DNA from 2 places in the Clostridium sp. CM038 genome. Region 2 is predicted to be linked to the other one. Evidence: a T-box and tRNA genes for the amino acid it is inferred to sense, from the RefSeq annotation. Region 2 holds a T-box; the other holds one or more tRNA genes.
What was found. A T-box is a leader RNA that pairs with one kind of tRNA and senses whether it is charged. The one in region 2 lies ahead of ileS (isoleucine--tRNA ligase), so its partner is inferred to be a tRNA-Ile.

Region 1: it encodes a tRNA-Ile, which carries the amino acid that the T-box ahead of ileS (isoleucine--tRNA ligase) is inferred to sense. The anticodon was not compared.

What each region holds. Positions count from the first base shown of each region.
Region 1 covers NZ_CM143651.1:4,028,628-4,045,386, reverse strand. Annotated here, with positions in the region: gene ACWJKS_RS18745 (ATP-binding protein) at 1-515, opposite strand, end outside; partial or broken gene ACWJKS_RS18740 (UPF0182 family protein) at 776-3,484, opposite strand; gene ACWJKS_RS18735 (DUF362 domain-containing protein) at 3,494-4,657, opposite strand; gene ACWJKS_RS18730 (transcription repressor NadR) at 4,683-5,198, opposite strand; gene ACWJKS_RS18725 (HDIG domain-containing metalloprotein) at 5,373-5,870, opposite strand; tRNA gene ACWJKS_RS18720 (tRNA-Ala) at 6,017-6,092, opposite strand; tRNA gene ACWJKS_RS18715 (tRNA-Ile) at 6,098-6,174, opposite strand; rRNA gene rrf (5S ribosomal RNA) at 6,183-6,299, opposite strand; rRNA gene ACWJKS_RS18705 (23S ribosomal RNA) at 6,490-9,415, opposite strand; rRNA gene ACWJKS_RS18700 (16S ribosomal RNA) at 9,708-11,225, opposite strand; gene gyrA (DNA gyrase subunit A) at 11,757-14,327, opposite strand; gene gyrB (DNA topoisomerase (ATP-hydrolyzing) subunit B) at 14,465-16,369, opposite strand; gene remB (extracellular matrix regulator RemB) at 16,390-16,653, opposite strand; gene recF (DNA replication/repair protein RecF) at 16,694-16,759, opposite strand, start outside.
Region 2 covers NZ_CM143651.1:75,502-92,260, reverse strand. Annotated here, with positions in the region: gene ACWJKS_RS00380 (glycoside hydrolase family 38 N-terminal domain-containing protein) at 1-1,533, shown strand, start outside; gene ACWJKS_RS00375 (sugar phosphorylase) at 1,549-3,237, shown strand; gene ACWJKS_RS00370 (mannose-1-phosphate guanylyltransferase) at 3,279-4,346, opposite strand; gene ACWJKS_RS00365 (hypothetical protein) at 4,544-4,957, opposite strand; gene ACWJKS_RS00360 (AAA domain-containing protein) at 5,075-9,139, opposite strand; gene ACWJKS_RS00355 (LacI family DNA-binding transcriptional regulator) at 9,263-10,261, opposite strand; gene ileS (isoleucine--tRNA ligase) at 10,483-13,584, opposite strand; T-box leader at 13,712-13,930, opposite strand; gene ACWJKS_RS00345 (type I glutamate--ammonia ligase) at 14,495-16,393, shown strand; gene ACWJKS_RS00340 (MBL fold metallo-hydrolase) at 16,562-16,759, shown strand, end outside.

The DNA of each region.
Region 1 (16,759 bases), 180 kb from region 2:
TTTCTATCTATAATAATTAATGTTTGAAATAAATTGCTAAATCTATGCAATTCATTGAAGTTATATACATTGTTGTTAATGTATACCATATTAGAAATATTATCTTTTGAACACTCTATTATTTTTTGAACACATTTAATTAAAACATCTACTTTTCCAACTCTTCTAATTACATTTTTAAAATCCCATACTATTCTCAATTTTTGTCTAACAACAAAAATAATATCTAAAAACTCTCTATAGTCATAATCAAAAGTATCAATATTATACGTTTTTATTTTAAAGATACCTTCATTTATATTATGCCTTATGAAGTCTTCATCACCATCAAAGTTTTTTTCAATATTTTTATAGAATATATCATCTGTAAAAAATATTATTTTTTCTCCGTTTATAAGAGCATCTGAAATATTTTTTATTATTACTTTAGGTAAATTATTAATATTTAAAGAATCTGTACCTATACACAATGAATTTTTACCAGCCTTATACAAATTATTATTTGTATATTTCATAACATAACCCCCATACCCCTTACACTCTTATATATATAAACTTATTCGACATTTTATTTCAAATTCCTTTGTTTTATACAATATTTATCTCACTCTATATATTTTTACATAACGCAAAACAAATTATACTATAAAAGTAAGGACATACAACAATATATGTCCTAAGATAACATTCCATGATAATACAATGTAACATAATCCTATTTAAAACTGAGGAGGTTTTAATATGATTGATTATGTTAACTATATTTAAATATATTTTACTCACTTATTTTATTTAATGTATCACCTAATTGTTTTATAAATATCCCATATTCAGCCCACTTACCATTTTTTTGAGCTTCCAACGCCTTGTTATAAATTTCTTTAGCAATTTTTATATTTTCCAATGATTTTTCATCTAAATTTGATTTTTCTTTAGTTTGGGATATATTATTTTTGTCTGTATAATCAAATATTTGTTCAAGCGCTAACTCTATATTATCAGCTAAAACTATTTTATCACCATAAGACACTATAACCTTTTTCATCTCTGGTATGCTTTTCTCGCCTTTAGCTCTCAAATACATAGGCTCTACATAAATCAAAGAATTTTTAATTGGTATAATTAATGTTTCTCCAAATTGGACTTGTGAACCTTGTGTATTCCAAAGTGATAATTCTTTTGATATTATAGTGTCCTGATTCATCTTTTGTTTAAATAGTACAGGGCTATATACTGTTTGCTTCGGTGGGAATTTATATAAAACCATTTTCCCATAATTGTCCCCATCCATCCTTGCTGCCAATAACGATACCATGTTATCTCGCCCTTTAGTGTTGAAGTATTCAAGTAAGATCATTTCTTCTGTGCTTTCATTCGGTAGTTTCATTATTACATAAGAAGCTTTGTTTTTTTCATTTTTACCCTCAACCTTCTCTTTGTTAGTTGCTATAGACCACACATCATCTCCGTTATAAAATACTCCAGGATCAGTTATGTGGTATTTACCAAGTACATTACATTGTAAATTAAATAAGACTTCTGGATATCTAAGATGTTCTTTTATACCACTAGGAACTGTCTCTGAATCCTTAAATAGTTTTGTAAATATCTTTGAATAATTATTTGCTATAGGATCCTTTTTATCAACTATATAAAATTCAGGTATTCCATCTACTGCGTCAATGACAACTTTAATTGAATTCCTCATATAATTCACACCATTTTGTGGCTGTGAAAACGGATATCTATCGGAGGTTGTATATGCATCTATAATCCAGTATAATCTTCCTTCGTTAATTACAATGTATGGATCACTATCATATGTTAAAAATGGAGCAATTTTTTTTACTCTTTGAACTATATTTCTATCAATTAATATTTTACTATTAGAAGTTATATCGTTGGATAATAAAAACTGAGTACTTTTTTTATTTATTGCAAATAAAATTCTATTTGCGACGCTCATCTTTATTCCAGCCTTTCCATCATAGTTATTAATTTGGTTTTCTCCACCCTTAGGATAATCTAACTCTCCAATTTTTGTATTGACTATACTATAATCATTGGTACTTTCACCAAAATATATTCTAGGATTATCTGTTTTTATACTTGTTTTATTTTCTAAAGGTATATTATTAATCACAAAATCCGGCTGACCTTCACTTGTTACAGAGTTTACCTTACTCATAGCCACACCGTATCCATGAGTATAAACTAGATGTCTATTTTGCCAAGTATTTGAATTGTCTTTTAATGACTCTAACTCAATTTCTCTTGGTGCAATAAATACTTGATTGTATTTCCCATTTATATTATATCTATCAATATCTAAATCATTAAATCCATAATAAAACCTCATATATTGAAATTGATTATAAAATTCTAATGCTGGTTTAAAAGAGTTTATTTTTATATTATCAATAGTATCTTTATTAAAATTAATATCCTCTTTCGTTAAATCATTTTTTATTTCAAATGGAACTTCTCCTATGGTATGTAAATTAAAAGCTTTTCTCGTATTGTCTATATTATATTGAATATATGGTTTTTCTAAAGTTTTTTCATTCGATTGAACTTGAAACTTTTGAACTAGATTTGCTGTTATATGTTCCCCAAAAATTAATGCAACAACCACAACAACAGATATAATCACAGGCTTTGTTTTATATTTTAGTATACTTATAAATGTAATTATGGCTGCAATTAAAGATACCACCGCTATTGTTTGGTAAAACCTTAAGGTTACATGTATATCTGTATATCCTGCTCCAAATACTATTCCTCTTGGCGAGTATACTAGATTCCAAGCTTTTACTAAGTATCCAAGAGCTACTAGCATCAATATTAGTGAAGACACTATGGAAAGCTGCCTTCCTGCAAATTTAGTTATTCCACTCTTAAAGTTTTTAAATTTAGAAAATATATTTCCTTTATTGGAATGTAATATATGATCCTTTGCAGTTAATGTGATGTATATTACTATAGTAATAATTACTAATACTACTAGCAAAGTTATGAACATTCGATATAGTGATTCAATTAATGGAAGTTTGAATATAAAAAATGAAATATCTTTTTTAAATAATGGGTCTACAGTATTAAAACTTGTAGCATTCGCGAACTGAAGTATTGTATACCAATAGTTAGAAGCAAATGTAATCGAAACTATAAAAGAGATTATAATATTTATAAATATAATAATTTTGCGTTTTAATCTTTCTTTATTTTTATTCACTTCAACAACCTTTTTCCATCTTAAAATACTACTTTTAAATGTTTTATAATACATCCATATTGCAATATAACTCACCATAAATACTGGTATTATTAACTTTATAATTGATGTTAATTTAGTAAAATATACTGATAAATATCCTACTTCCTTAAACCACTGTATGTTTATAGCAAAATTAATTATGTTACCTAAGAAAGCTAAAAGTATTACTATTATTGCTATAATGATAGCTACGGTCTTTTTTCTTTTCGTAAAAAATCACCTCTTATCTAATTTTAGTAATTTAGCTAACTTTGAATATTTTGTTTCAATTGCACCAACTGGGCATAATTCCTGACAACAAAAACATCTAATACATTCATGCATATTCCATTTAGGATTTAATATGTCTCCTTTTAGTACCATCTCAATCGCCGCAGGCTTCTCTGGACATACCTCAGCACACCTTCCACACCCTATGCATTTTTCTTTAATTAGGGTTGGGTTTGGTGCTATCATTTCTCTTAGAAAATTAGTTACCCCTGGGTTTATAAAATAAAAGTTACCTCCCTTCCTACATAGTTTAAAATCTTTTGCTTTCATAGATTCTAAGTCTTCACCAAGTATGTTTATATCCTTTGAAAGTACTACTCCCCATTTGCTATCATATGCTTCTTTTAAAACAGGTGTATCCAAAGGATCATCGTAACCTATAAGTCTAACGGCAGTGGAATCCACAGCTGTTAAGCTCTGTCCCATAATTAAAGTATTCATTTTATATGGCTGTCCACTTTTAGGTCCATTACCTTCCATAGCAATTATACCGTCTAAAATAGCAAAATTAGTCCCAACGGCCGTATTCAAATCCAAAAGCATCTTGCAAAAATTATTTGCATCAGGCATTCTTGTATGCCAAGTTGCTTTTTGCGTTCCTGGTATACAACCAAATTGATTTTTTACAGCTCCTGTATAATAGGCCATAGCATGTGTTTTAAGTTTTGGCAGTGATATAACAACGTCTGCCTCATAAGCAGCTTTAGAGATATTCCAAGATTTACATAAAATAGAATTATCTAATTTAATATGTACTGACTCTTTAAAATCCTCAAAAGTAACTCCGTATTTATCAGCAACCTCCATAAGACCAGATTTTTCTGCTGCTTTTCTTGAATCTCCGAAGCCAGGCGAATCACCAAAGCTAATGTAACTAGAATATTCCCTAATAACTCTAATTACTGCTTCAAAAACAGCATAATGAGTTACTACTGGCGATCCTTTACTCTCAACACTTAACATATTAGGCTTTAAAAGTACTTTACTGTTTTTTGGTATTAATTGTTTCAAAAATTGGTGTCCACCCAATAATTCAAATCCCTCTCGCAACTCTTTTTCTACTAAATCGACATCATATTCCGTACATTTTAAAAGTGCAACATTTTCCATAATACTTTCTCCTTTAATAATTAAATTACTCACAAATTAAGTAATTCTTATTTTTTAATTCTTTTATAATACACTCTATAATCTCTTCATTATCCGCTTTTATAGTATGTAAGTGTATTCCTTTAGTTAACGAGGATAATGGCTTGGCACTAAATTCTTTAAACTTTCTTGTGAATTTCTCAATATCCATAATTGTCTTTATCATGAGCATTGCTCTTATTTCACCGTATAAAGAGTGTTCTACTGTTACATCCTCTACTATACCCCCAAATTTTACAATGCATTCAAGCTCATTATATATATCGTCTCTTGTGTGTGAAACTGCAATTACCCGCCTTACATAATTACTTTCTTCTTTAGGTATTAAATAACCTTCTGAAGTCGCAATTATATTTACACCTTCTGCCCTTATAATTGCAATATCTTTTACTATAACTTGTCTTGTAACCCCTAGTTTCTCTGCTAAAAAGTTACCTTTACATGTAATATTGTCTTTAAATAATTTGTTTTTAATATATCCTCTTCTTTCCTTTGAATCCATTCTTTCCTCCCAATATTTGTATTTAATTATATTCTATCACTCTTTATGTATTATTAGAAATACTTTATAACATATAAATGATTTTAAATTAAAAGCATCCTTTTTTATAAGTATATTTATCTAATATATACTTTTACTGTGATAAATCAAAAAAAGAAACTATATATTAGTTTCTTAATTTCTATCATCACATTCTTTTAATAAATCTAATTCTATATCACCTGTTATATTATTATTATGATGATTTTTCACTAAAAATAAAATTCTATCGTTGTAACCATACTTCCTTAATAAACTATATCCTATATCTCCATGATTATAATAAATATTAACATTTTTATTTTTCTTATATGTTCTAATTTTTCCATTTGTCACCTTGTGAATTATAACCATTATAGCTTTATCTATTGGATTCATACTATTATATATTTTACCTATATCATGAAGCAATGCAACCTTTATCAAATCATTTGATTCTAACTTTCTTTGATTACAAGTTAATTTTACATCCCTAGCTACATTTATACAGTGTTTTTGCTCATAAGTAGGTAATTGGTTTAATAATTGTAATTCATAAGTTTCTAAATGCATTTTAAGAAACTCTAAATCTTCATCATTAATCTTCGAAACCATTGACCTGTAAAACTGCTTTACTCTATATAGTGACATCATAAAGTTCCTTTCATATTTCATATTATTGCTTTTATATTGTAATACATCTTACCTAATAAATCTATAATTAAATCATTTCCTTTTGAAATGTCGTTAAGGACTAATTTTTAACGAAATAAAAAACAGCCCATATTTGGACTGTTTTTTGGTGGAGATAAAGGGAATCGAACCCTTGACCCCCTGCGTGCAAGGCAGGTGCTCTCCCAGCTGAGCTATATCCCCACATATGGTGGACCTTCAGGGACTCGAACCCCGGACCGACCGGTTATGAGCCGGTAGCTCTAACCAGCTGAGCTAAAGATCCATGTATTGACCTGGCGACAACCTACTCTTCCACAAGGTCACCCCTGCAGTACCATCGGCGCATTGAAGCTTAACCTTCGTGTTCGGTATGGGAACGGGTGTTACCTTCATGCCATAATCACCAGATTTATAAGGCATTAACCTTACAATTAAAGTATACCAAGCTATTGTTAACTTGTCAATATACTTTATGAGATATTCTCTCAAAATTGCACAGTGAATTAATCTTCTTCCTTTGTCAGAAGCTTAGTTTCTTTCTTACGAAAGAAATAATTTCTGCGAAAGAAGTATATCGCATTACTTTTAATTATATATTTAGGTCAAGCCCTCGACTTATTAGTATTAGTCAGCTGAACATGTTACCATGCTTACACCTCTAACCTATCAACCTGGTGGTCTTCCAGGAGTCTTACTAACACCGCACTTACGTGCGAGTTATGGGAAATCTCATCTCAGGGTGGGCTTCACGCTTAGATGCTTTCAGCGTTTATCCCTTCCAAACATAGCTACCCAGCGATGCCACTGGCGTGACAACTGGTGCACCAGAGGTTTGTCCATCCCGGTCCTCTCGTACTAAGGACAGCTCCCTTCAAATTTCCTACGCCCGCGACGGATAGGGACCGAACTGTCTCACGACGTTCTGAACCCAGCTCGCGTGCCGCTTTAATGGGCGAACAGCCCAACCCTTGGGACCTACTTCAGCCCCAGGATGCGACGAGCCGACATCGAGGTGCCAAACCTCCCCGTCGATGTGGACTCTTGGGGGAGATCAGCCTGTTATCCCCGAGGTAGCTTTTATCCGTTGAGCGATGGCCCTCCCACGAGGTACCACCGGATCACTAAGCCCGACTTTCGTCCCTGCTCCACTTGTAAGTGTCGCAGTCAGGCTCCCTTCTGCCTTTGCACTCTTCGCGCGATTTCCAACCGCGCTGAGGGAACCTTTGGGCGCCTCCGTTACTTTTTTGGAGGCGACCGCCCCAGTCAAACTGCCCACCTAACAATGTCCTGTGACCAGATTCATGGCCTCCAGTTAGAACCTCAGTACTGTCAGGGTGGTATCCCAAGGATGACTCCACACAGGCTGACGCCCATGTTTCTCAGTCTCCCACCTATCCTGTACAGACAATACCGAAATTCAATGCTAAGCTACAGTAAAGCTCTACGGGGTCTTTCCGTCCAATCGCGGGTAGCAAGCATCTTCACTTGCACTACAATTTCGCCGGATGTGTTGTTGAGACAGTGCCCAAATCATTACGCCATTCGTGCGGGTCGGAACTTACCCGACAAGGAATTTCGCTACCTTAGGACCGTTATAGTTACGGCCGCCGTTTACTGGGGCTTAAGTTCATACCTTCGCTTGCGCTAAGTAATCCCCTTAACCTTCCAGCACCGGGCAGGCGTCAGCCCCTATACATCAGCTTTCGCTTTAGCAGAGACCTGTGTTTTTGCTAAACAGTTGCTTGGGCCTATTCTCTGCGACCTACTTACGTAGGCACCCCTTCTCCCGAAGTTACGGGGTCAATTTGCCGAGTTCCTTAACAACAATTCTTCCGATGGTCTTAGGATTCTCTCCTCACCTACCTGTGTCGGTTTGCGGTACGGGCACCAATATCCTCGATAGAGACTTTTCTTGGCAGCGTGGAATCAGATACTTCAGGAATAAATTCCCTTCCCCATCACATCTCAGCGTTAAGAGCAAACGGATTTGCCTGTCTGCTCCGCCTAAATGCTTAGACACACATCCAATAGTGTGCACATCTTATCCTCCTGCGTCATCCCATTTCTAATAACGTCCATTGGTGGTATCGGAATATCAACCGATTGTCCATCACCTACGCCTTTCGGCCTCGGCTTAGGTCCCGACTAACCCTGAGAGGACGAGCCTTCCTCAGGAAACCTTAGGTTTTCGACCGTTAAGATTCTCACTTAACTCTCGCTACTCATGCCAACATTCTCACTTCTGTACCGTCCACCACTCCTTACGGTATGACTTCAGCCAGTACAGAAAGCTCCTCTACCGCGTACACAATTGTGTACACCCATAGCTTCGGTGGTAAGTTTTAGCCCCGGACATCTTCGGCGCAGGATCTCTTGACTAGTGAGCTATTACGCACTCTTTAAATGAGTGGCTGCTTCTGAGCCAACATCCTAGTTGTCTTAGAAATCCCACATCCTTTTCCACTTAACTTACACTTTGGGACCTTAGCTGATGGTCTGGGCTGTTTCCCTTTTGACTACGGATCTTATCATTCGCAGTCTGACTGCCGAAATAAAAGTATATGGCATTCGGAGTTTGATAGGGTTCAGTAACTGTTGTCAGCCCCTAGCCCATTCAGTGCTCTACCTCCATTACTCAATTAATCGACGCTAGCCCTAAAGCTATTTCGAGGAGAACCAGCTATCTCCGAGTTCGATTGGAATTTCTCCGCTATCCACAGCTCATCCCATGGTTTTTCAACACCAACGTGGTTCGGACCTCCACGGAATTTTACTTCCGCTTCATCCTGGCCATGGATAGGTCACCCGGTTTCGGGTCTACGACATGCAACTATGCGCCCTATTCAGACTTGGTTTCCCTTCGGCTCCGTACCTTAAGTACTTAACCTTGCTACATATCGTAACTCGTTGGCTCGTTCTACAAAAAGCACGCCGTCACACATATAAAGTGCTTCGACCGGTTGTAGGCACACGGTTTCAGGTTCTATTTCACTCCCCTTCCGGGGTTCTTTTCACCTTTCCCTCACGGTACTTCTTCACTATCGGTCACTAGGTAGTATTTAGCCTTGGGAGGTGGTCCTCCCAGCTTCCCACAAGGTTTCACGTGTCTCGTGGTACTCTGGATTAGATCTGACTGTTTTTCCTTTTCATTTACAGGCCTATTACCTTCTGCGGAGCAGCTTTCCAGCTATCTTCAATTAAGGAATTGCAGTATTTATGATCTATCCTCAACCCCCAGATCAAAGACCTGGGTTTGGGCTCTTTCCCTTTCGCTCGCCGCTACTTAGGAAATCGATGTTTCTTTCTCTTCCTCCGGGTACTTAGATGTTTCAGTTCCCCGGGTCTACCTCTGCATACCTATTTATTCAGTATGCAGTACATAGTTGTTACTATGTGGGTTCCCCCATTCGGAAATCTTTGGATCACAGGCTATTTGCGCCTACCCAAAGCTTATCGCAGCTTAACGCGTCCTTCTTCGGCTCCTAGTGCCAAGGCATTCGCCATGCGCCCTTTGTAGCTTGACCTTGATTCTGTCTATTTACATAGACGGTTATATTAATTTTGCGAAATTGTATTAAATTAATTTATAAACTACTTGCGTAGTTTTAATTTTTTTAAAACAACTTTTTTCACTGTGCAATTTTCAAAGAACATTTTAAGAAAAACTATTCATTATCTAACTCCTAAGAGTTAGATAAAATTAGTCTCTCAAAATTAAACAGAGAACTAGGTACGATTAATTACAATAGATATTTTTGAAGAACAAATTAATATTCTTCTATTGCATCGACCGAAGTCAATACATCTACTCCCTAGAAAGGAGGTGATCCAGCCGCAGGTTCTCCTACGGCTACCTTGTTACGACTTCACCCCAATCATCAATCCCACCTTCGGCCGCTGGCTCCTTACGGTTACCTCACGGACTTCGGGTGTTACCAACTCTCATGGTGTGACGGGCGGTGTGTACAAGGCCCGGGAACGTATTCACCGCGACATGCTGATTCGCGATTACTAGCAACTCCGGCTTCATGTAGGCGAGTTGCAGCCTACAATCCGAACTGGGATGAGTTTTTGAGTTTGGCTCCACCTTGCGGTCTTGCATCTCTTTGTACTCACCATTGTAGCACGTGTGTAGCCCTAGACATAAGGGGCATGATGATTTGACGTCATCCCCACCTTCCTCCCGGTTAACCCGGGCAGTCTCACTAGAGTGCTCAACTTAATGGTAGCAACTAATGATAAGGGTTGCGCTCGTTGCGGGACTTAACCCAACATCTCACGACACGAGCTGACGACAACCATGCACCACCTGTCACCCTGTCCCGAAGGACTTCGCCCATCTCTGGGTTATGCAGGGGATGTCAAGTCTAGGTAAGGTTCTTCGCGTTGCTTCGAATTAAACCACATGCTCCGCTGCTTGTGCGGGCCCCCGTCAATTCCTTTGAGTTTTAATCTTGCGATCGTACTCCCCAGGCGGAATACTTAATGTGTTAACGGCGGCACCGAGGTTCGACCCCCGACACCTAGTATTCATCGTTTACGGCGTGGACTACCAGGGTATCTAATCCTGTTTGCTCCCCACGCTTTCATGCCTCAGCGTCAGTTACAGTCCAGTAAGTCGCCTTCGCCACTGGTGTTCTTCCTAATCTCTACGCATTTCACCGCTACACTAGGAATTCCACTTACCTCTCCTGCACTCTAGACACCCAGTTTCAAATGCAGCACCCAAGTTAAGCTCGGGTATTTCACATCTGACTTAAATGTCCGCCTACGCATCCTTTACGCCCAGTAAATCCGGACAACGCTTGCCACCTACGTATTACCGCGGCTGCTGGCACGTAGTTAGCCGTGGCTTCCTCCTCTGGTACCGTCATTATCGTCCCAGAAGACAGAACTTTACAACCCGAAGGCCTTCATCATTCACGCGGCGTTGCTGCGTCAGGGTTTCCCCCATTGCGCAATATTCCCCACTGCTGCCTCCCGTAGGAGTCTGGACCGTGTCTCAGTTCCAATGTGGCCGATCACCCTCTCAGGTCGGCTACGCATCGTCGCCTTGGTGAGCCGTTACCTCACCAACTAGCTAATGCGCCGCGGGTCCATCTCAAAGTGGAATTTTCCGAAGAAAAATCCTTTGATGTTTCGATCATGCGACCAAAACATATTATGCGGTATTAATCTCCCTTTCGGGAGGCTATTCCCCTCTTTGAGGCAGGTTACCCACGTGTTACTCACCCGTCCGCCGCTAATCCACCCCGAAAGGTTTCATCGCTCGACTTGCATGTGTTAGGCACGCCGCCAGCGTTCGTCCTGAGCCAGGATCAAACTCTCAATTTAAAAGTTTACACTTTTTTAGTTGAAATGATTAATCTGCGACAACTGTTAAGTTGTTACGCAAGCTCATTACATACTTTTAATCTTACGACTAAATTTTACTTTATACTAAAGTAATTAACTGGTTTAACGAAATATTATTTCGCTATCTTTACCTATTTCTCTGTTTAATTTTCAAAGACCAATTTATTTTGTCATCATGTGACGACTTCTACTATTTTACTATTTAATTTTAAAATTGTCAATATATTTTTCTATTTTTTCAAATATTATTTTGAGTTTAGAAAATTATTTGATCTTTAAAATTAAACTGCTATTGTTACTAATTCGTAACGACAAGGAATATTGTATCAAATCTATTTATTACTGTATTTACAATAGTTCTATTCCTACATAGATTATACTAATCCTTATATATATATCTTTGTTTTTCTCTGATTTACTGCTTGAGATACACTAGGTTAGTTATAATACATAACCACAGATTAAAAAAAGTACTTATTTGAAATAACTCCAAATAAGTACTTTAATATTTTAATATTCTATTTTATCATTTACTTCACTAGTTGTTTCTAATTCATGTTCCTCATTATCAGAAGTTTCTTTAATGTTCTCTTGAACAGAGTCAGCTTTTTCTTGTACAGAATTTGTTTCTTCTTGCAAAGAATTCTCATCTGTATTAATTTCATCACTACAATTTATTTTAGCTATAGCAACTATATTATCTCCTTCTCCATTCCTCATTAAAGTAACTCCCATGGTATTCCTACTTGTAGTTGATATTCCATCTACATTTAATCTTATAACAACACCATTACTGTTTATAAGTATCATTTCGTCTCCATCTTTTACTATTCTAGCCCCTACAAGTTTTCCTGTTTTATCTGACACCTTATAAGTTATTACGCCCTTACCACCTCTACGTTGGAGTGAGTATTCTGAAACCAAGGTTCTCTTTCCAAATCCATTTTCACTTATAACTAAAAGTTCTTCTTCAGGCTTAACTATATTCATAGACACTACAATATCGCCTTGTCTTAAAGTTAAAGACTTAACTCCAGTTGCAGTTCTTCCCATACCTCTTACATCTTTTTCACTAAATCTTATAGAATAACCATTTCTTGTAACAAACAGCATTTCGCTATCTCCAGTAGTTATTGCAGCTCCAATTAGTTCATCATCTTCTCTTAAATTTATTGCATTTAAACCATTCTTTCTTATAGCAGCATATTTATCAAGTGATGTTTTCTTAATTAAGCCATGTTTTGTTCCCATTACAAGATAATTATCCTCTAAGAATTCCTTAAGACATATAACTGCTTGAATCTTTTCATCGCTATCTAAAGGTATAATATTTATCAAGTTTGTTCCCTTAGCTGTTCTTCCACCTTCTGGAATCTCATATGCTTTTAATTTAAATGATTTTCCTTTGTTTGTGAAGAATAAAATATTATTATGAGTGGTAGTTGTAAAAATATGTTCCACAAAATCATCTTCTTTTGTAGTAACACCTTGTATCCCCCTACCCCCTCTTTTTTGAGCACTATAAGTATCAGCTGGAAGCCTCTTTATATACCCTGCATGAGTTAGCGTTATTACAATATCTTGCTCTTGAATTAAATCTTCCTCATCTATACTGTATGGGTTTTTTTCTATTGACGATCTTCTAGTATCACCATATTTATTTCTAACTTCTATAAGTTCGTCTTTAATTATGTTCAATAATACTATCTCATCTGCTAAGATTCCTTTTAAATAATTAACTGTCTTCATTATTTCGTTATACTCAGCTTCTATTTTATCTCTTTCAAGACCTGTAAGTCTCCCAAGTCTCATTTCAACAATAGCAGTTGCTTGTTTTTCTGATAAATCAAAAGCATTAATTAAACTTTCTTTAGCTTCACTAATATTTTTAGATGATCTTATTAAACGAATTACTTCATCAATATGGTCTAGCGCAATTTTCATACCTTCTAAAATATGAGCTCTAGCTAATGCTTTATCAAGATCAAATTGAGTCCTTCTTCTTATTACATCTTTTTGATGGTCTAAATAATGAACTAAAACTTGTTTTAAATTTAAAGTTTGAGGCTCACCATTTACAAGTGCTATCATTATAACCCCAAAAGTATCTTGCATCCTCGTATGTTTAAATAGCCTATTTAATACTATATTAGGGTTTGCATCTCTTTTTAGTTCTATAACAATTCTCATACCTTCTCTATCTGATTCATCTCTTAAATCTGATATTCCATCTATCTTCTTATCTTTTACTAAATCTGCAATACCTTCTATAAGTTTTGCTTTATTAACTTGATAAGGTAATTCTGTTACTATTATCGTATTTCTGCCTTTGTTATCTTCAATATCAGTTTTAGCCCTTACGAGGATTCTTCCTCTTCCTGTTTCATAGGCACTTTTTATTCCTGCTCTTCCTAGGATAATTCCTCCCGTAGGAAAATCTGGACCTTTTATTTTTGTCATTAATTCACTTATAGCAACTTCTGGTTCATCAATAACCATAAGTACTCCGTCTATAACTTCTATTAGGTTATGTGGAGGTATATTGGTTGCCATCCCTACAGCAATTCCTGTTGATCCATTAACTAAAAGATTAGGAAATCTTGATGGTAGCACTGATGGTTCCTTTTCTTCTCCATCAAAATTAGGAATGAAATCTACTGTCTCTTTATTAATATCTCTAAGCATTTGCGTTGTAATTTTGCTCATTTTAGCTTCTGTATATCTCATTGCCGCCGCTGAATCACCGTCTACAGACCCAAAATTTCCATGCCCATCTACCAACGTACATCTTTGTGAAAAATCTTGAGCCATTCTAACTAATGCACCATACACTGCAGTATCCCCATGTGGGTGATATTTACCTAAAACATCCCCTACAATTCTGGCACACTTTCTGTATCCTTTCTCTGGTGTTAATCCTAATTCATGCATAGAGAATAATATTCTTCTATGGACAGGTTTAAGCCCATCTCGTACATCTGGAAGCGCACGGCTTACAATAACACTCATAGCGTAATCTATATAAGATTTTTTCATTTCACGTCTTATATCAATAGGTAAAATTTTTCCCTGATTATTAATCATGTTACACCTCTTTAAACAAAATATTTTAATGCCACTCTAGAAAGCAATTTCATCATACTCCATGGGTGACGGTAATTACCTTAATGGATTAACCTTCGTAGTAGTAGATTGATATGCTTGAATGCATTATCAAGCTATATATCTAAGTTAAGCACACCTTTAGCATTTTCTTGTATAAACTCTCTACGAGGTTCTACTTTATCGCCCATAAGAATAGTGAATATTTCATCCGCTGCCATTGCATCCTCAACCTGTACCTGAAGGAGTATACGCTCTTCAGGGTTCATTGTCGTATCCCAAAGTTGGTGTGCATCCATTTCCCCAAGACCTTTGTATCTTTGTATATCGGTGTTATTATCTTTTCCGCCTATTTCTAAAAGCAAAGCTTTTAATTCCTTGTCAGTATATACATAATGCTCTTTTTTGGCTTTAGAAACTTTATATAGTGGAGGTTGAGCTACATATACGTGTCCTTGCTCTACTAATTCTTTCATGTATCTATAGAAAAATGTTAGTAATAAAGTTCTAATATGTGCTCCATCTACGTCCGCATCTGTCATAATAATAATACGATCGTACCTTATTTTTTTTACATCAAAATCCTTTCCTATACCAGCACCAAAAGCGGTTATCATAGCCCTAATCTCTAGAGATGCGAGCATTTTATCAATTCTTTGCTTTTCAACATTCATTATTTTTCCTTTAAGAGGAAGTATAGCTTGGAATCTTCTGTCTCTACCCTGTTTTGCTGAACCACCCGCTGAATCACCCTCCACCAGATATATCTCACATTCCATAGGATCTTTTGAAGCACAATCTGATAATTTACCTGGAAGTGTAGTACTTTCTAGTACAGACTTTCGTCTTGTAAATTCTCTTGCTTTTTTTGCTGCTTCGCGAGCTCTTGCTGCATTTAATGCTTTATCAATTATGTTTTTACCTAGTTGTGGATCTTCCTCTAGAACATTACTGATAGACTCACCAACTATACTATCAACTATGCCCCTTACTTCACTATTACCAAGTTTAGTTTTTGTTTGCCCTTCAAATTGAGGATCAGTAAGCTTTATAGATATTACTGCTGTAAGACCTTCCCTTACATCTTCACCTGATAGGTTTTTATCATTTTCCTTTAAAAACCCAAATTTTTTAGCATAATCATTTACTACTCTTGTTAATGCCGACTTAAAACCAACTAGGTGTGTTCCACCTTCCACAGTATCTATATTGTTAGCAAATGAAAATATATTTTCTGTATATGTATCGTTGTATTGTAATGCTATTTCAACAACATAATCATCCTTATTTCCTTCCATGTATATGGTTTCATGAATTGTTCCTTTATTTCTATTCAAATAATCTACAAAAGATTTTATTCCTCCCTCATACAAGAAATCTTGCTTTTTCTCTTCTCGTTCATCTTCAAGGGTTATTCTTAAACCTTTATTTAAAAAGGCCAACTCTCTAAGTCTTTGAGACAAAGTTTCAAAATCAAAATCAATTTCTTCAAAAATTTCTGGATCAGGGGTAAAGAACACTTTTGTTCCATGTTCCTGCGTTGTTCCTATATTTACAAGTGTACTAGTAGTTTTACCCTTTGAAAAAGTTTGTTTCCATATATCACCATCAACTTTAACCTCTACTTCACAAATCACAGACAATGCATTAACTACAGATGAACCAACACCATGAAGACCACCGGATACTTTATATGCTCCACCACCAAATTTACCACCTGCATGTAGTACAGTCATTATAACTTCTACAGTAGGTATTTTCATTTTATGATGCATTCCTACGGGCATACCACGACCGTCATCTATAACAGTTATAGAGTTGTCTTTGTGTATAATTACATTAATATTCTTACAAAAGCCTGCTAAGGCCTCGTCAATACTATTATCTACAATTTCATAAACTAAGTGATGAAGACCCCTAATGCTAGTGCTACCTATATACATACCAGGTCTTTTTCTTACTGCTTCTAATCCTTCAAGTACTTGTATTTGACTTTCGTCATAAATATTATTATTTTCCATGTATATCCTCCTAACTTACTCTAAAGCGCATAATATACAGTTTCTGTTCTTTTGCATAAAGTTGAAGATGATATTGGTGATATATATATTTTACTTTTTTTATCTACCTCTGCAATTACAAAAGATTTAGCAATATTTTTTGTTATCCGCTCTACAAAACCATCTTCTTCGGCCATTCTTAAAAATTGGATAGTGTCCGAGCTATACATAGTAGTTTCCATGTCAAATATACCTATAATGTCTTTTATAGGCACTACTACATTTTCCCCTAAATGTAAAAACATATAATATCCTCCTTGATAATACATTCTACTTTATTTGAATCTATGTCATTACTTTTACTTCGCCTGACATAACTTCAAATATCTTACTTCCTGAGTTTAAATATTT
Region 2 (16,759 bases):
TCTGATAGGATTTGCTCAGGATTAATTAATGTAATTAAAAAGCAAATTACTACAGCTATTAGTAAAAAAGTAAGAAATGAAAATATAGTTGTATTATTTAATACTAAAGTTTATAGCTCAGTAGAAAATGTTGAAACAGTTATATTTAGTGTGAAAAAAAACTTTAACTTAAATACAATAGAAGGAAATTCGGCCGAGTTTGATATAGTTAAAAGAGATTATATAAGTGGCGGAAAGCAAGTAGTGGCAAGTGCTGATGGAGATACTCAAATAGAGCTTCCTGGCTATTATAGAAGTGAAGTAATTATAAAAAATGAAAAGCTTAAAGCTTTGGGATATAAGACCCTTATAGTTAATGAAGGTGAAATAAACAGTGAAAATATACTAGAGGTTATTGAGGACCATGAAATAGAAAATAACTTCTATAAAATAAGGTTAAAGGATAATGAAATTACATTAATAAACAAAAAAACAAGTGAAGAAATTGCGGACATCTTCTATTTTGAAGATAGTGAAGATTGTGGAGATTCTTACGATTATTCTCCATCTTCAAATGGAGAACGCACAGTTATAAGTAAGGCTATTCTTTTAGAAGTTAAAAAATCTAAGAACATAAACAAGATGATTATTCAGCATAGAGGAGTTAATTATAAATCTTGTGAGATAATTGTAAACACAGAAATAGAGCTTAGAAATGGTGAATCCACTATAAGAATCAAGCATCATATAGATAATACGGCAAAGGATCATAGAGTAAGAGTTGTTTTAAATACTAATGTAGTTAGTTCAACTTCACTAAGTGACCAGGGATTCTCTTTTATTGAAAGAAGTAATACTAATAAATATCTAAAAAACTGGAGAGAAAGTGGATTTGTAGAAGCACCAGTACCAATATATGCCTTAGAGAATATGGTTATGTTAAAGGATGAAAAGTATACTTATGGGGTTATTACCAAGGGCATTAAAGAATATGAAATTCTAGAGAATTCAAAGATAGCATTAACACTATTTAGAAGTGTTGGGTTACTTGGACGTGATGATTTACTCTGGAGACCAGGTAGAGCTTCTGGAATAAACAATAAGGTTGTTTACACTCCAGATGCACAAATGATCAAAAAAATGAATTTTGAATATGCCATAACTCTAAGGGATTCCTCGGAAGAATTATTTAAACAAGTTGACAAATTCATTGGAAGATATACAAGTTACCAAAAGCAGAATCTGAATTTATTTGAAGACAGAGTAGAAAGGTTTGAGATTCCATTAAATCTTGATGTTAATGGAGATGAATATTCATTAATGAAAATAGATAACGCAAATATAATACAAAGTGTATGTAAAGAATCCTACGAGAAAGATGGGTTTATAGTAAGATTATTTAATCCAGGATATAGTGAAGAAGTGGTTAACTTATATTGTGATAAATTTAAATCCATAAAGTTAACTAATCTTTATGAAAAAGAGATTGAAGAAGTTAATGGAGAAATTAAAGTTAAGCCTAGAGGATATGTAACTATAAAGATAATAGTATAAGAAGTGGAGGTTTTTATGAATAATTTAGAATTAACTAGCGCTGTAGTTGAAAAATTAAAGTTTATTTATGGATCAGAATATAAAGATGAATTTAAAGATGAAATTGAAAAACTGATAAATAAGTGGGAAGAAATAAGACTTACAAAGGCAGATGCTATTTCAGAAAAAAATGTATATTTGATAACTTATGGAGATAGCATCTATGAGGAGGGGGTTCCAACAATAAGAACTTTAAAGAAGTTCTTAAATAAAAAGGTAGGAAACACTATAACAGACATTCACATTCTTCCAATGTTTACTTATACCTCTGATGATGGATTTTCTGTGGTTGATTATATGGAAATAAATAAAGATTTAGGTGATTGGGGATGTATAAAAAATTTATCTGAGGATTATAGATTAATGTTTGATTTTGTAGCTAATCACATTTCTAAATCAAGTAGCTGGTTTAAGGGATACTTAAGTAATGAAAAAAAATATGAAAATTATTTTATAAAAGAAGATAATAATTTTAATACTAAAAATGTTATAAGGCCCAGAACATCACCATTATTCCATAAGTATGAAGGCGAAAGTGGAATAAAAACAGTATGGACAACGTTCAGTGAAGACCAAATCGATGTGAACTTTGGATGTTTTGCAGTTTTATTAGAAATGACAGATATATTATTAAACTATGCTAGAAATGGCGCAACATCAATAAGGTTAGATGCTATAGGTTTCTTATGGAAGCAGTCTGGCACAAACTGCATGCATCTCCCTCAAACCCATGCAGTTATTGAGGTCTGGAGACTATTGTTTGATTACTTTAAAGAAAACACTCAAATAATAACGGAGACTAATGTACCTCACAGTGAAAATATAAGTTACTTTGGAGATAAGAGTAATGAAGCAAATATGGTATATCAATTTCCGTTACCACCACTAGTGCTATACACTCTTACAACCCATAATTCTAAAAAGTTAACAGAGTGGGCAAATACTATAGATAAGGTATCTGATACAGCTACATATTTTAACTTCTTATCAAGTCATGATGGAATAGGGATGAGACCAACAGAAGGAATCTTAACTGATAATGAAAGACAAGTTTTAGTAGATAAGGTTAATAAAAATGGAGGAAGAGTTTCTTATAAGAATAATGCGGATGGAAGTAGGTCGGTATATGAACTTAATATTAATTATAATGATGCTATTATAAATATAGATGAAGATATTACTTTAGAGGATGAAGTTAATAAGATAATAGCTTCAATTTCAATATTACTATCTTTTGTAGGAGTACCTGCTATATACTATCATTCATTATTAGGATCAAGAAATGATTATAAGGGCTTAGAATCGTCAGGAATAAATAGAAGAATTAATAGAGAAAAGCTTGAATTTAGCAAGCTATCTAATGAATTAGATAATGATGAAAGAAAAAAGGCTATATTTAATAGAACAAAGGAATTAGTTGAAATTAGAAAAACACATTCAGCATTTTCACCTTTTGCATCTCAAGAGGTTTTAGATTTAGGAGAAAATATATTTGTATTAGAAAGATATAATGACCATACTAAAGAAAAGATAACATTTATAGTAAATGTAGACTCAAAAACTGTAAAAATCAAACCTAATATTGTGGGGATTGACATAGTTACAGGCAGAGAAATAAAGGGTACTATTGATCTAAACCCCTATGAATTTGTATGGATAAAGTAACCAATAAGCCCCCCCTATAGGTGGGGCTTATTAAAATTAAATTATATATATTTTTCCGTTTCTTCATACTCTTTAAGTTCATTAACCAAATGCTTAATCTCCTGATCCTTATTCTTGTCCATTACGAGTATTACATCTCCTGCATCGACAATTATAAGATCCTTTACACCAAACCCAATTATAAGTCTGTCCTTACCAAATACTGAGCAATTTTCACTCTCTTCCATAAACGTGTTACCCAATACATTGTTACCTCGTAAATTACTTAGAAACCTTGAAAGTGCTGCAAAAGTTCCTATGTCATCCCATACAAAGTCACATTTTATAACAAATGCCTTTCTAGTTTTCTGCATTATGCCAAAATCTACTGATATTCCATCTATTTCATTGTACTGTTCTTTTGTTACCTCGGTTTCTTCATCAGTCTCTAAAGCTTGATATATAGTCATTAATCTTTTATACATCTTAGGTAAATACTTCTCCATCTCTCGTAAGTACACATCTGCTCTCCATACAAACATACCACTATTCCAAAGGAAGTTTCCTTTTAAGAGCAAATCCTTGGCTACTTCGGTATTAGGTTTTTCTAAAAATCGTTCTACTTTGAACGTAGGCATATCAGCGTTTACCCTATCTCCCATTTCTATATAACCATACCCAGTTTCTGGTCTTGTGGGCTGTACACCTATGGTGACTAGTCCTCTTTTTTTATTTGCAATTTCAACTCCCTGTAAAATAGTTTCTTTAAACTCCTTTTCATTTTCTATATAATGATCAGAAGGTAAAACTATCATGGTTGCTTCCTTGTCCTGCTTCACTAGCTTGGCAGCGGATAGACCTATACAAGTGGCAGTTTCTTTATTACTAGGTTCCACAAATATATTTTTTTTATTAATTTCTGGAAGTTCCTCACATATTTTATCAAAATAATCTTCATTTGTAACTACATAAATATTTTCATTTCTAACTAAACATTTTATTCTATCCACAGTGCTTCTTAAAAAGCTCTTATTATTGATAATATTCAAAAACTGCTTCGGGTTTTGTGCACGAGATAGAGGGTAAAGTCTTGTTCCTTTTCCACCTGCTAAGATTAGTACGTATAGCAAAATACCACCCCAAATTATTACTCATTTCATTTTATGATTCATAAGTCTATGTTGTGAGAACAATTTATAATATTGTTTAAGTATTTAGTTTTATAAATTTGAAAATTGCTTATACTTCTTATCATATTTTGAAAAACAAAAAATGTGTAGGCTGAAAAATATATTTTTCATCCTACACACTTTTTGTCTAGATGTTTTTATTTCTCATCCGAGATAATACCTTCTTTATCTAAAACAATACGCTCTTCATCAAAAGGCGAAACAAATTCAAATCTGTCTGTTGACATTTTGCCTCCGCTTTTTCCAAGTAATTCTAAATCATCGTATTCGTCAATATTATATTCCTTTAAAACAGAGGTCATATCCTTTTCTCCCTGGTATGGTAGTCGCGTTACAAATGAACGAAATAATTCTTCGCTGAAATACTTTGAATTTACTATAGGAAAACACGGCAATGGAGAGAATCCATATGCTTCAGCCTTTTTAACACCCTCAATATCATATTTGAAATAATATTTTTCCGGTCCTTTACTTAATTCGCCTACTTTAAATGTTTCTTCTTGTTCATTCTTCCATATCATCCATATTACGTTCTTCACTTTGCTAGTCATTCCTCTCACCCTCTTATTAAAAATCATACTATTATCATGCTCTGCCATTATACTTATTATAACTTAATTGGAATAATATGCAAACAAAAATTTCACTAAGTAGGTTTTATGTGTTTTCTAGTTATTTAATTTTTGTGATAATCTATCCATAACTACACTAGGATTTCTATAAAATTCACTGGCACGTATTTTATAAAACTCCCATCCAACCCTTTCAAGACACATTTGCATTTCATACTGCTTTTGCCAATTATAATTTTCATCTTGTGGCATTCCAATGCATTTAACTGCTATTTTTTTATAATGACCTCCAGGAATATCCAAGGATAAATCCGTTTCTACAACAAAGTCTATAGTATATTTTCCCACTTTAACCTTTGGTGTGATCTTATATCCATTTTCTTTTATGCATTTTTCTATGTGCTCCTCAAAATCGTTTAATAATAAATATTGTTGTGATTTAATTTCTTCCTTAGGTTCATTCTCCTCAAGGCAATATTTTAATAGTGAGTATCTAACACATTTATTATTGAGGTTATTTAAATCGACTGAGTGAAATAGCCACATTTGATTCCTTGCACGGCTTGCCGCTACGTTAAATCTTCTTATATCTGATCCCTTAGTTAAAGCTGTAAATTTAGCATTATTTGCAATAACCATCGATAGGAACATTACATCTCTCTCATCCCCTTGGAAGGAATAAGCATCTCCACATATAAGTCTTCTTTGCAGTATTTCCTCCATGCCAAGTGTCTCTACCAACATGCCCAGTATTAATTCAGCTTGAGCGTCCCCTAGTAACGATACAACCCCCATTGTCATGCCATTATACCTCTCATCACTACAACACTCTACTATCTTATCTACAATGCTTTTTGCTTCGTTTGCGTTTATAGCCTTAGCTTCATCCCTACATCCCTGAGTAACTTTAGAGGTTACTATAAATGGGCCAACTATCTCTTTAGCGTCTATTCTTCTTAAAGGTATTATTTCGCCCGAATAGCACAATTCATTACTAAATCCTATTATCTCTGGAACACACCTAAAGTGTTCCTTTAATAATAATCTATTTGGGAATACCCTTAGGGCTGTATTGTACAAGCTAGTTTTTAGATCAAACCATTCTGCATGTGGAATGTCTTCTAAATATGTGTTTATTAAAGTTTCTACAGCAACATGGTCCTTTCCAATGGCTTCTGGGCTTATTTGCTTTTCATCTCCTACAATAATTGCCTTCTTAGCCCTCATTAAAACTGTTATAGCTGATATATCACTTTGACTGCTCTCGTCCACAATTACCACATCGAATAAATTATCCGTAAGCTTTAAATTCTCCATGACTCTATTTATTGGCATAATCCATACAGGAATTACATCCTTACAATTTTCCATTTCCTTTCGTGCAATTTTCCTATACTTCACTGCCTGAGTTCCTGTGCCCTTTCCTATTCTTTTTATAGCTTCCATCCAAGTAAATAAGCTTCTTTTTTGAGCCTCAGTAGTACGCTCTATTTGATTAAACCAACTTTTTTTAGAAACAAGTTCTCTTATAATATATTTTTCTTTAATTTTTTCCTGGGCTATATTTTTCTCTAAAGCTTCTACATCAATTTCTTCTAATTCGCACAAAAAATCATTCCATTTTTTCCACTTCCATGCCTTTTCCCAATTTAAATTTTCTAAACTCTTCATGGCCTTTTTATTATCATTTGTGATATTTTCAAGTAATATCGGACAGCATTTTTCTATCTTTTTGCTTAATTGTGTTAATTCTAACACACTACTCGCCACTTGCATTAGACTATCAATCTCCATATAAACAGAATGTAAACTATCAACGTCTCTTGTTTTTATAGCATTGTGTAACTTTTGCATGCACCCTACATTATTGAATGTTTTCTCTATCCCTTCCATTTCTAGTTTTAATTTATTATATTTATTTATAAGCCTTAAACTCTCAAATCCATTTTTTAGATAGATATATGATTCTTTTTCATACCAACGTAAACTAATCGTCAGGTTTTTATCTGGTAAAAAATTAATTATATTATTTCTAAAGTCCTTGTCCCAGTTAATAATCGTTTCAATACCCCTAATGCAACCCGCGACTTCACTTACATAGTTTAAGTTTGAATCATCTATAATCTTTGCCCCATACTCTTCTATTGTATTATTCCAAATATTTTTAAGTTCTCTTTCTAATAGCTGTAGCTTTATATATAAATTAACTACCCTTATTTGTTCACTATTATTTATAAGCTCATAATCCACCTTGCAACCCGCGAATATATATTTAAACTTACCATGGATCATTTTAAATACAATTCCCAGTTTGCCTTTTTCATTTATTGTTTTTGATACAACATCAAAGTCATTTTTAAATTTGTTTATATCAACATCAGTTGGTATTTCTAACTTGTGATCATTTAATTCTTGCTTAATTTCACTTATACTTCTTATATATTCATTACACTTATTAACTAATTGTTGCCAAACACCTTGTGATTCGTTATTAGAATAATAATGTGTCATAACATTATTTAGCCAGCTATTTTCAAACCCTTCTAGTCTTTCTATTGCATCATCTACAAGTTTTAGTAATCTTCTATTTCCATAATCTATAGACTTAACATTATTCCAGTCTTTAATATTATTCTCATGAATATGTTGATACTGTTCTAATTTAAATAATTCTAATATTTTATAACATAACTCGTCTTCTTTAGGCAATATCGCTCTGTACTTATCTATGTTATTTATTTCATGTATTTGCTCTTTTGTAATTCTACTTGATAATGTAACTAACTTATTAAATTCTTCATGACCTAAGGGATTTTGTTTATTAAAATCAACCTTATCTACTAGCCAAGAATGAGCATCTTCATTATCTTTAACCCACTTAGCCATATGCATTAATGTGTATTTTTGACCTTCATACTCTACCTTGTCGTTTTCTCTATCTTCAATGCATTTTAACCCTTCATATAATTTTTTTTGAGTTTCGATGCACTTACTAAGTTTATATTTTAAGAGTTTTATGTCTTTATGTAATTCTTTAGTATCCATTGATAAATTTTCAGTTATTTTTCTAACAGACTCGTCCAATTCTTCTAGTGATTTCGTATCATTTCCCAATATACTTATACATAATGCCCTAACTTCTTCGGGGATTTTATTAGACAAAACCCTTAATGCTCTATCTGTTTGGCTTGTCACTAGTACCCTCTTGCCATGTGCCAAAAGATGGCATATTAAATTAGCTATAGAATGGCTTTTACCAGTACCTGGCGGTCCCTGTACAACAATGCCAAAGTTTTCAGCGAGTCTCTTAGTTATTTCCATTTGCTCCTGATTTGCAGGCAAAGGAAATAATACATCTTGTCCCACTTCCGTCCACTCTTTAAGTTCCTCGATATCTTGCACCATATCTTCCTCCGAAACTAAAGCTTCTATAGTTTTAGGAATAGGAAATCCCGCTCTTATTTGCGTTAATACATCATTTAGTTCCATATTCCAAAGTCTTGTGTCAACCTTACGAAGTATGATGCATGGGGCATTGTAAAATTGCATGTTACTTTGAATCTTTATATCTGATTCACCGCTTAGCTCCTCAATATAAAAACCCGACCTGTGAGCTTTTAAAAGCATAGCTATCTCTTCGAATATTTTCGAAGCCATTTCAATATTTCTTACATCCAGAGCCATATCTTTTGCTTTATTGCGAATGCTTAGTAAACTGTCTAAGTTTACTTCGAGGTATTCATTTAAAAATTCAAGCTCCACATTGGTTTGGTTATTATATGGTTTTAGGGTAAATATTTTTTTCATTGAATCAAGCTTTATTTCTATTTTAGTCGTAAAAATAGGATGGACTACTTTTTTGCCCTCTTTTTCCCAAGTTAAAAGCCCATTTGACCAAATCACCTCTAAATCTTCACTGTTTTTTTCTAGTTTTAAATATGTTTTCTGAAACTGAGCGTATAATTTTCCTGCTCTCTCATCTATAGTTAACCAATAATCCTTATTTTCATCAACATTAAAAGTGCACCCACTAATATTTTGGAGTTCCTTTTGCCAATGTACATTTTCATATTCATTAATATTTCTTATAGTTTTTTGATTCATATTTTTTATACTTAGTAAATATGAAAATATTTTTTCTACTTTATTATTAATATTCAAAACTTCGTTACCTCCAACTTGTTAATTTGACATTTATAAAATCACCTAATTGTATATTCAAGGCTCATGAAAATAATGTAAAAAGTCTTATTAAAACTTATTTTGTTTTAATAAGACTTATATTTATTTACAGGAATCTCTCTCCACTATTCTATATGGTAATACAAAATGTTTTTCCTCAACTTCTAAATTATTTATAGCTTTTATAAGCATTCTCATACTTACAGATCCCATGTCATACATTGGTTGAGCCACTGTAGTCAATTTAGGATAGAATATTGAAGCTGAATAAATATCATCAAAGCCCATAACATCTATGTCCTCCGGAACTTTAATAGATTTATCTCTTAATGCATTTATTACTCCCATAGCAATTTCATCACTAGCACAGAATACTGCGTCTATTTGGACACCTTTATCTAATATCGCATTAATCCCCTTGTACCCATCTCTAGCCTTAACTCCGCCAAGATAAATTAGCTCTTTATCAAGTGTTATTCCCATTTCCTCAAGCCCTTTTATATAGCCAGTGTGCCTTTTAGCTAGCGCATTAACTTTTTCTATATCAGTACCTACATATGCAATTTTCTTATTGCCCTTATTTATCAAATATTTTACCGCATCAGCCGCTGCCCTTACATTATCAATAGTAACACTAGGTAATATTCCTCCAGCATCTGTAGTTTCTACAAGAACCGTCGGCATTTCGAGCTCTTTTATTAAGCCTATAACATTATTCTCTATGGAATTACTCATGTATATAACCCCATCTATCATTTTCTCTTTAAGTATTCTTAAAGATTCCATTTCTTTATCTACGTCTAAATCCGCGTTGCAAAGCATAATGTTGTATTTATAAATATTAGCTACATCCTCACAGCCTCTAACAATTTCAGGATAAAATTGATTTGATATATCCGGTATAATTATCCCTATAGTACTAGATTTTTGAGTTTTTAAGCTTCTTGCAACTATATTAGGCCTATACGACAATTTTTTTATAGCATCATTTACTTTTTTCTTAGTGTCTTCATTTACCACATCTATATCATTTAAAACTCTGGATACTGTGGCAATAGAAACTCCCGCTTCTCTTGCAACATCTTTTATTGACGCAGCCATATTTCTCAACTCCTACTATTTTCTTATCTTATCATTATACTGATAAAAGCCTGTCATTTCAAGTTATATATGAACTTGCTACTATTAGTATAGTTATAGTGTTCCCATTAAATCAAGTTTACAATGATATTTATAAATATATCTCATAAAGTGTACCCGCACATTATTATTACTAAAAAAGAAAGTATGTGCTTAATATCACATACTTTCTAAATCATTAATTACAATTTTTCTAAATCTAGTTTTAAATCTTCACCATTTATCTTAACCGTCGTATATTCTCTTTCACCATTATATACAACTTCTACAGATAAAGTATCCCGTTTGATTTGTTCCTCAAATCTCGAAATTACATTTTGAAGCATTTCATTTCCAGATACGTAAATTCTAATCTTATCAGCAACTTCAAAACCACTTTCTTTTCTCATGTTTTGAATCTTGCTTAAGATCTCACGTACGTTTCCTTCTTCTTTAAGTTCTTCGGTGATGTTAGTCATTAAGACTACTCCCATTTCACCTTCCCCAGCAAATGCATAGCCTTCAAGCCCTTGCATTGTAACAAGTAATTTCTCGCTATTGAGTTCTATTTCTGTTCCCGCTACATTTATAGTAACTATGCTCCCGTTATTTATAGTTTGAGCAAGCTCCATTTGGTTCATAGCTCCTATTGCTTTCTTAATTCCTGGTATTAGCTTACCATATGGCTTACCTAGCACAGGTAAATTTGGTTTAATTTCAAATTTAACATATTTAGAAATATCAGCTCCTAGCTCTACTTCTTTAATATTAAGTTCTTCTTTTACTATATCTCCATAATATTCCGGAAGAGATTTAGAACTAACTAGCATTTTAGAAAGCGGCTGTCTATTCTTTATATTAGCAGCATTTCGTGCACTTCTTCCTAATTTAACAGTCTTATAAGCCATATCCATTTCTTCTTCTAATACTTTATCCACTTGATCCTCTCTATATTCAGGCCATGCACATAAGTGAATACTTTCTGGTGCACTTTTGTCAAATGCAACTACTAAGTTTTGATATAACTCTTCTGTTATAAACGGTATAAATGGAGCAGATATTTTGGCAAAAGTTGTGATAACTCTATATAATGTCATATAAGCGCCTATCTTATCATCTGTAAGTGACTCTACCCAGTATCTTGCTCTATTGCGCCTTACATACCAATTAGAAAGTTCATCTACAAAACCTTCGAGTTCAAGAGCACCTTGAGTTATTCTATAATTTGTCAAATGGTCATCTATATTCTTAACTAATGTGTTTAATTTTGACATCATCCATTTGTCCATAATATTCTCAGATTCAAAGCTATCATATTTAGTTGGGTCAAAATTATCTATTTCAGCATATAGAATATAGAATGAATATACATTCCAAAGAGTTCCTATGAACTTCCTTTGTGCTTCAATTACCGCGCCTTCATAAAATCTTGAAGGTAACCATGGCGCACTAGCAGTATAAAAGTACCATCTTAGAGCATCTGCTCCTTGATTTTCTAGCACTGTAAATGGACTTAGCACATTCCCTTTATGCTTAGACATTTTAATTCCGTTTTTATCTAATACATGCCCTAGTACAATACAGTTTTCAAATGGGTTTGTATCAAATACAGCTGTAGATACCGCAAGTAACGTATAGAACCATCCTCTTGTTTGATCTACTGCTTCTGAAATAAATTGAGCTGGGAAATTAGCTTCAAATATTTCTTTATTTTCAAATGGATAGTGATGTTGCGCAAATGGCATTGATCCTGAGTCAAACCAACAATCTATAACTTCTTCTACTCTAGTCATAGATTTGCTACATTTTGGACATTTTAAATTTACCTTATCTATAAATGGTTTATGAAGCTCTATTCCTCCTGGCACATCTATTCCCTTTTCATTAAGTTCTGCTATACTTCCAATAAGTTCGCGATGACCGCATTCACATTCCCAAATTGGAAGTGGAGTCCCCCAATATCTAGATCTACTTATACTCCAATCTATAACGCCTTCAAGGAATTTACCCATTCTACCTGTTCGCACGTTATCTGGCATCCAATTAATTTTATTATTATTATCTATAAGTTTGTCCCTTACTGAAGACATTCTTACAAACCAACTTTCTCTTGGATAATATAAAAGTGGTGTATCACATCTCCAACAGTGTGGGTATGAGTGTTCAAATTTCTCTGCTTTATATAAAATATTGTTTTCTTTTAAGTATTCTAATATTTTAGCATCAGCCTCTTTAACAAAAATGCCCTTCCATGGAGCAACGCAATCTACAAATTTTCCTTCTACATCAACTAAATTAATAAGTGGTAAATCATATTTTTTACCAAGCAAATTATCATCTTCACCATAAGCCGGAGCAATATGGACTATCCCTGTACCATCTGAGAGTGTTACGAAATCTCCGTGTACTACATAGAAAGCTTTTTCTTTTGGAGTATAGAAATTAAACATTTGCTCATATTCAAGGCCTATTAGAGCTTCTCCTTTAAATTCACGTACTACCTCATACTCTCCCACGAGTTTACTTAATAAATCTCTCGAAAGTATTAAAGTCTCACCTTCTTGGATTACCTCAACATAATCATATTTTTTGTTTACTGCAAGTGCTACATTACTTGGAAGTGTCCAAGGAGTTGTAGTCCAAACAAGTATAAATTTTTCTTCACCCTTCACTTTAAATTTCACATATGCTGACATTTCTTTTACATCTTTATATCCTTGAGCCACTTCATGAGATGATAAAGATGTTCCACATCTTGGACAATAAGGCATTACTTTATGACCTTTGTATAATAGATCCTTATCCCACATTTGCTTTAATGCCCACCAAACCGATTCAATATAATCATTGTGATAAGTTACATATGGCTTCTCCATATCTACCCAGTATCCTACCCTATCCGACATTTCTTCCCACATATTTACATAATTAAAAACACTGTCCTTACATTCTTTCACAAACTTTTCCACACCATAAGTTTCTATTCCAGGCTTACCATTAATTCCAAGTTTTTTTTCTATTTCAAGTTCTACCGGTAATCCGTGGGTATCCCACCCAGCTTTTCTAAGAACATTGTATCCCTTCATTACCTTATATCTTGGAATTAAATCCTTCATAACTCTTGTTAAAACATGCCCGATATGTGGTTTTCCATTAGCCGTTGGTGGACCATCATAAAAAGTAAAGGACTCTCCTTCCTCATTTAAATCAAAATTCTTTTGAATAATATCTTTTTCTTTCCAAAGCTTAAGCACATCTTTTTCTATATCCATAAAACTTTTTGAAGCATCATTTTTCTTATACATAATAAAACTCCTTTCCCTATTTTATTTAATAATTACTATTTGTATGTGGGGAACTTTCCTTCTGAAATATCGTTAAATCATCACCTGTGGTACTACAATATTTTTAAATATAAAAAAACCCCACCCTAAATAGGACGAAGTTAAATTCGTTATACCACCTATATAATACATATAAATTCAAGTACAATAATACCTTATTCTTTAACGCAGAAATACGGATAAGCTTACTAAACATTCAGCTCTCAGCTCCTAGGTGATTTTCTCTAAACCTTCACTATGGGTTCTCAACCTGCCCCATTCTCTGTAAGTTACTTGCTTAAATACTTTTCCTAATCAAAGCTTTTTATTAGCCATAATCAATAATTACTATGAACTTCTTATCATTATATTATAATGAATTTTCATTGTCAATTTCTTTTTAAATTCTCTTGTATTTACCATGAAAAAAAAGAGGTCTATATCTAAAATTTAAAATTTGTGTTATAAATCCTATATCTTGATATTTTGGTAATACTATTCTACAAACCTTCAATAACACCTTGATTATTTAAATATCACCTTTTCATAGATGTATGTGATATAATACTAGTTAAAAATAAACTTTGTTATGATTTGAATTTATAAATGATTTTTCATTTGTAATAACTTGCAAATCAGCGCCATTGATTTATAATTTATTGTGTTTTGTGATGTTTTCTTATTGACATACTTGCATTTTCATAATAAAATCATTTTATTTACAAATAAAATTTTGTTGTATTTCTAAGAAAAGCTCTCTACTTCTATATGTGGTAGCCTTGTTACAGGCAATTCAAGTATTCTGCTAAGATCATGATTCTATTTCTAAAAAGGTTAATCAAGTCACTTTAGTGGCTTTTAAGCAATTTATATACTTTAAAGGAGGAATATTATTTTGAAAAAATTAATTTATGTAATTCCTAAAGAAAAGCATTCTGAAAAAGAAATTAAAGAAACTTTACTTGCTCACCCTGAGGTGAAATTCGTCTCACTAGTTGGTATTGACTTATCAGGTAATGACACTGACGAGAGAATTCCAATGAAAATATTCTTAAATGATATTAGTGGCTTCGCGGACGGTGCTATTCAAACTGATGGTTCATCTGTAGTATTGCCAGGTATTGCAACTCTAAACAATGCTAAATTAGACATGCTAGCAGATTTTGACTGTAATTGGTACGTCGACTACAATTATGAAAACATTGACCCTGAAACAACATTACCTATAGGTACATTAAAAATTCCATGTATATTATTACATGATAATCTCCCAGTAGATTCAAGATCAATCTTAAAAAGATCCGTTGAATGTTTTAAAACAACCCTTCTTAATTTATTCAAAGAAAATCCATCATCTTTAACTTCTTTTAATTTTGAATATAAAGATATTGATGAGCTAATGCTCACTTCTGCTACTGAGTTAGAATTTTGGGTAAAAACACCTAATGATAAGGCCGATATAGAAGAACTATCTACTTCGCAAGTACTAAAAGAGCAATATTGGAGTAAAACTAAAGGAAATGTTCGAACAGCTCTCGAGCAAACACTTCTTTTAATGGAAGAGTATGGTTTCGAACCTGAAATGGGCCATAAAGAAGTTGGTGGGGTAAAAGCTCAAATAGGTGAAGCTGGTACTCTAACACATATTATGGAACAACTTGAAATAGATTGGAAGTTTTCAAATGCTCTACAATGTGCAGATAATGAGCTATTTATCAGAAATTTAGTAAAGGAAACCTTCAGACTTAACGGTCTAGATGTTAATTTTTTAGCAAAACCTGTACATGATGTGGCTGGAAGCGGTGAACATATTCATGTTGGGGTCGCTGTAAGATTAAAAAATGGAAAGAGAGTTAACTTATTCAATTCAAATAAAAAACATTTTTTAAGCACTTTAGGTTATGCTTCCGTGATGGGCGTACTTAAAAATTATGAAGTAATAAATCCATTTGTTTCTTCAACAAATGATTCTTTAAGAAGATTAAAAGTTGGTTTTGAAGCTCCTATTTGCATAGTAACTTCACTTGGTCACAGTGTAGATATTCCATCGAGAAACAGATCTATACTTTTAGCCTTAATAAGAGACCTTGATAATCCACTTGCTACAAGATTTGAGCTTAGATCTCCATGTCCACATACTAATGCCTATTTAGCTTTATCTACCCTATATATGACAATGCTCGATGGGATTGTATATGCCATCGAAAACAATAAATCTGAAGATGACCTTTTGAAAGAATTATCTAAAGCACCAGGAGACGACAGCGATTATTTAGAAAAAGATAGAGCTTACAGAAGTGAAGAAGATGTATTCGAATTCTATACAGAAGAAGAGCGCGCAAAATATTTTGGAAAAGCACCAAAAACTGTTTATGAAAATGTTCGTACATTAGAAGAATATCCTGAAAAGCTTAAGGTTCTTACGACTTCCAATGTATTTACTACTAGCATAATAAATAGCTTTAAAATGGCAATAACCAGTAGATGGGTTACTGAAATAAATAATAGGTTATTAAATAATTATGCAGAAGAGATTCGAAAATCTGAAATGATTCACACTGCTGAAAAAGCTTTAGATTTAGATTTAGCAAATTGGCAAAAAATTAATGACCTTAGACATTCTCTTATGAAGGATACTTATTCTAAGAAAAGCCTATTTACTAAAATAAAAGAAGCCTCTAAACTTGAAAACTATGAAGAACTTTCATCATTACAAATACAATTAGATGCACAAATGGAAGAGCTTAGACATTATTATTCTAACTATAAAAAGAATTTATTAGATATTTAATAAAAATCAAAATTATATATTGTGAGTCATGAAATGACCGTATAAAATGTTCTTTTACTACACAATATATTAATTTTAAAGGCATTTCAGAAGGAAAGACTCCCACTTCTATAAGTGGGAGTCACATACCATAACAAAGAGAAACCATTTAACAAAAGGAGAATTTACATGAAAATAACTTGGTTAGGTCATTCATGCTTTCTTTTGGAAGATTCAAAAGGTGTGAAGCTTTTAACAGATCCATTTGACAATACTTTAGGGTATGATATTTATAAAGGTAGTCCAGATATTGTAACTATAAGTCATCAACATTTTGATCATAATTATATCAAAGAGCTAACTGGCAATTATAAAATCATAGATAAA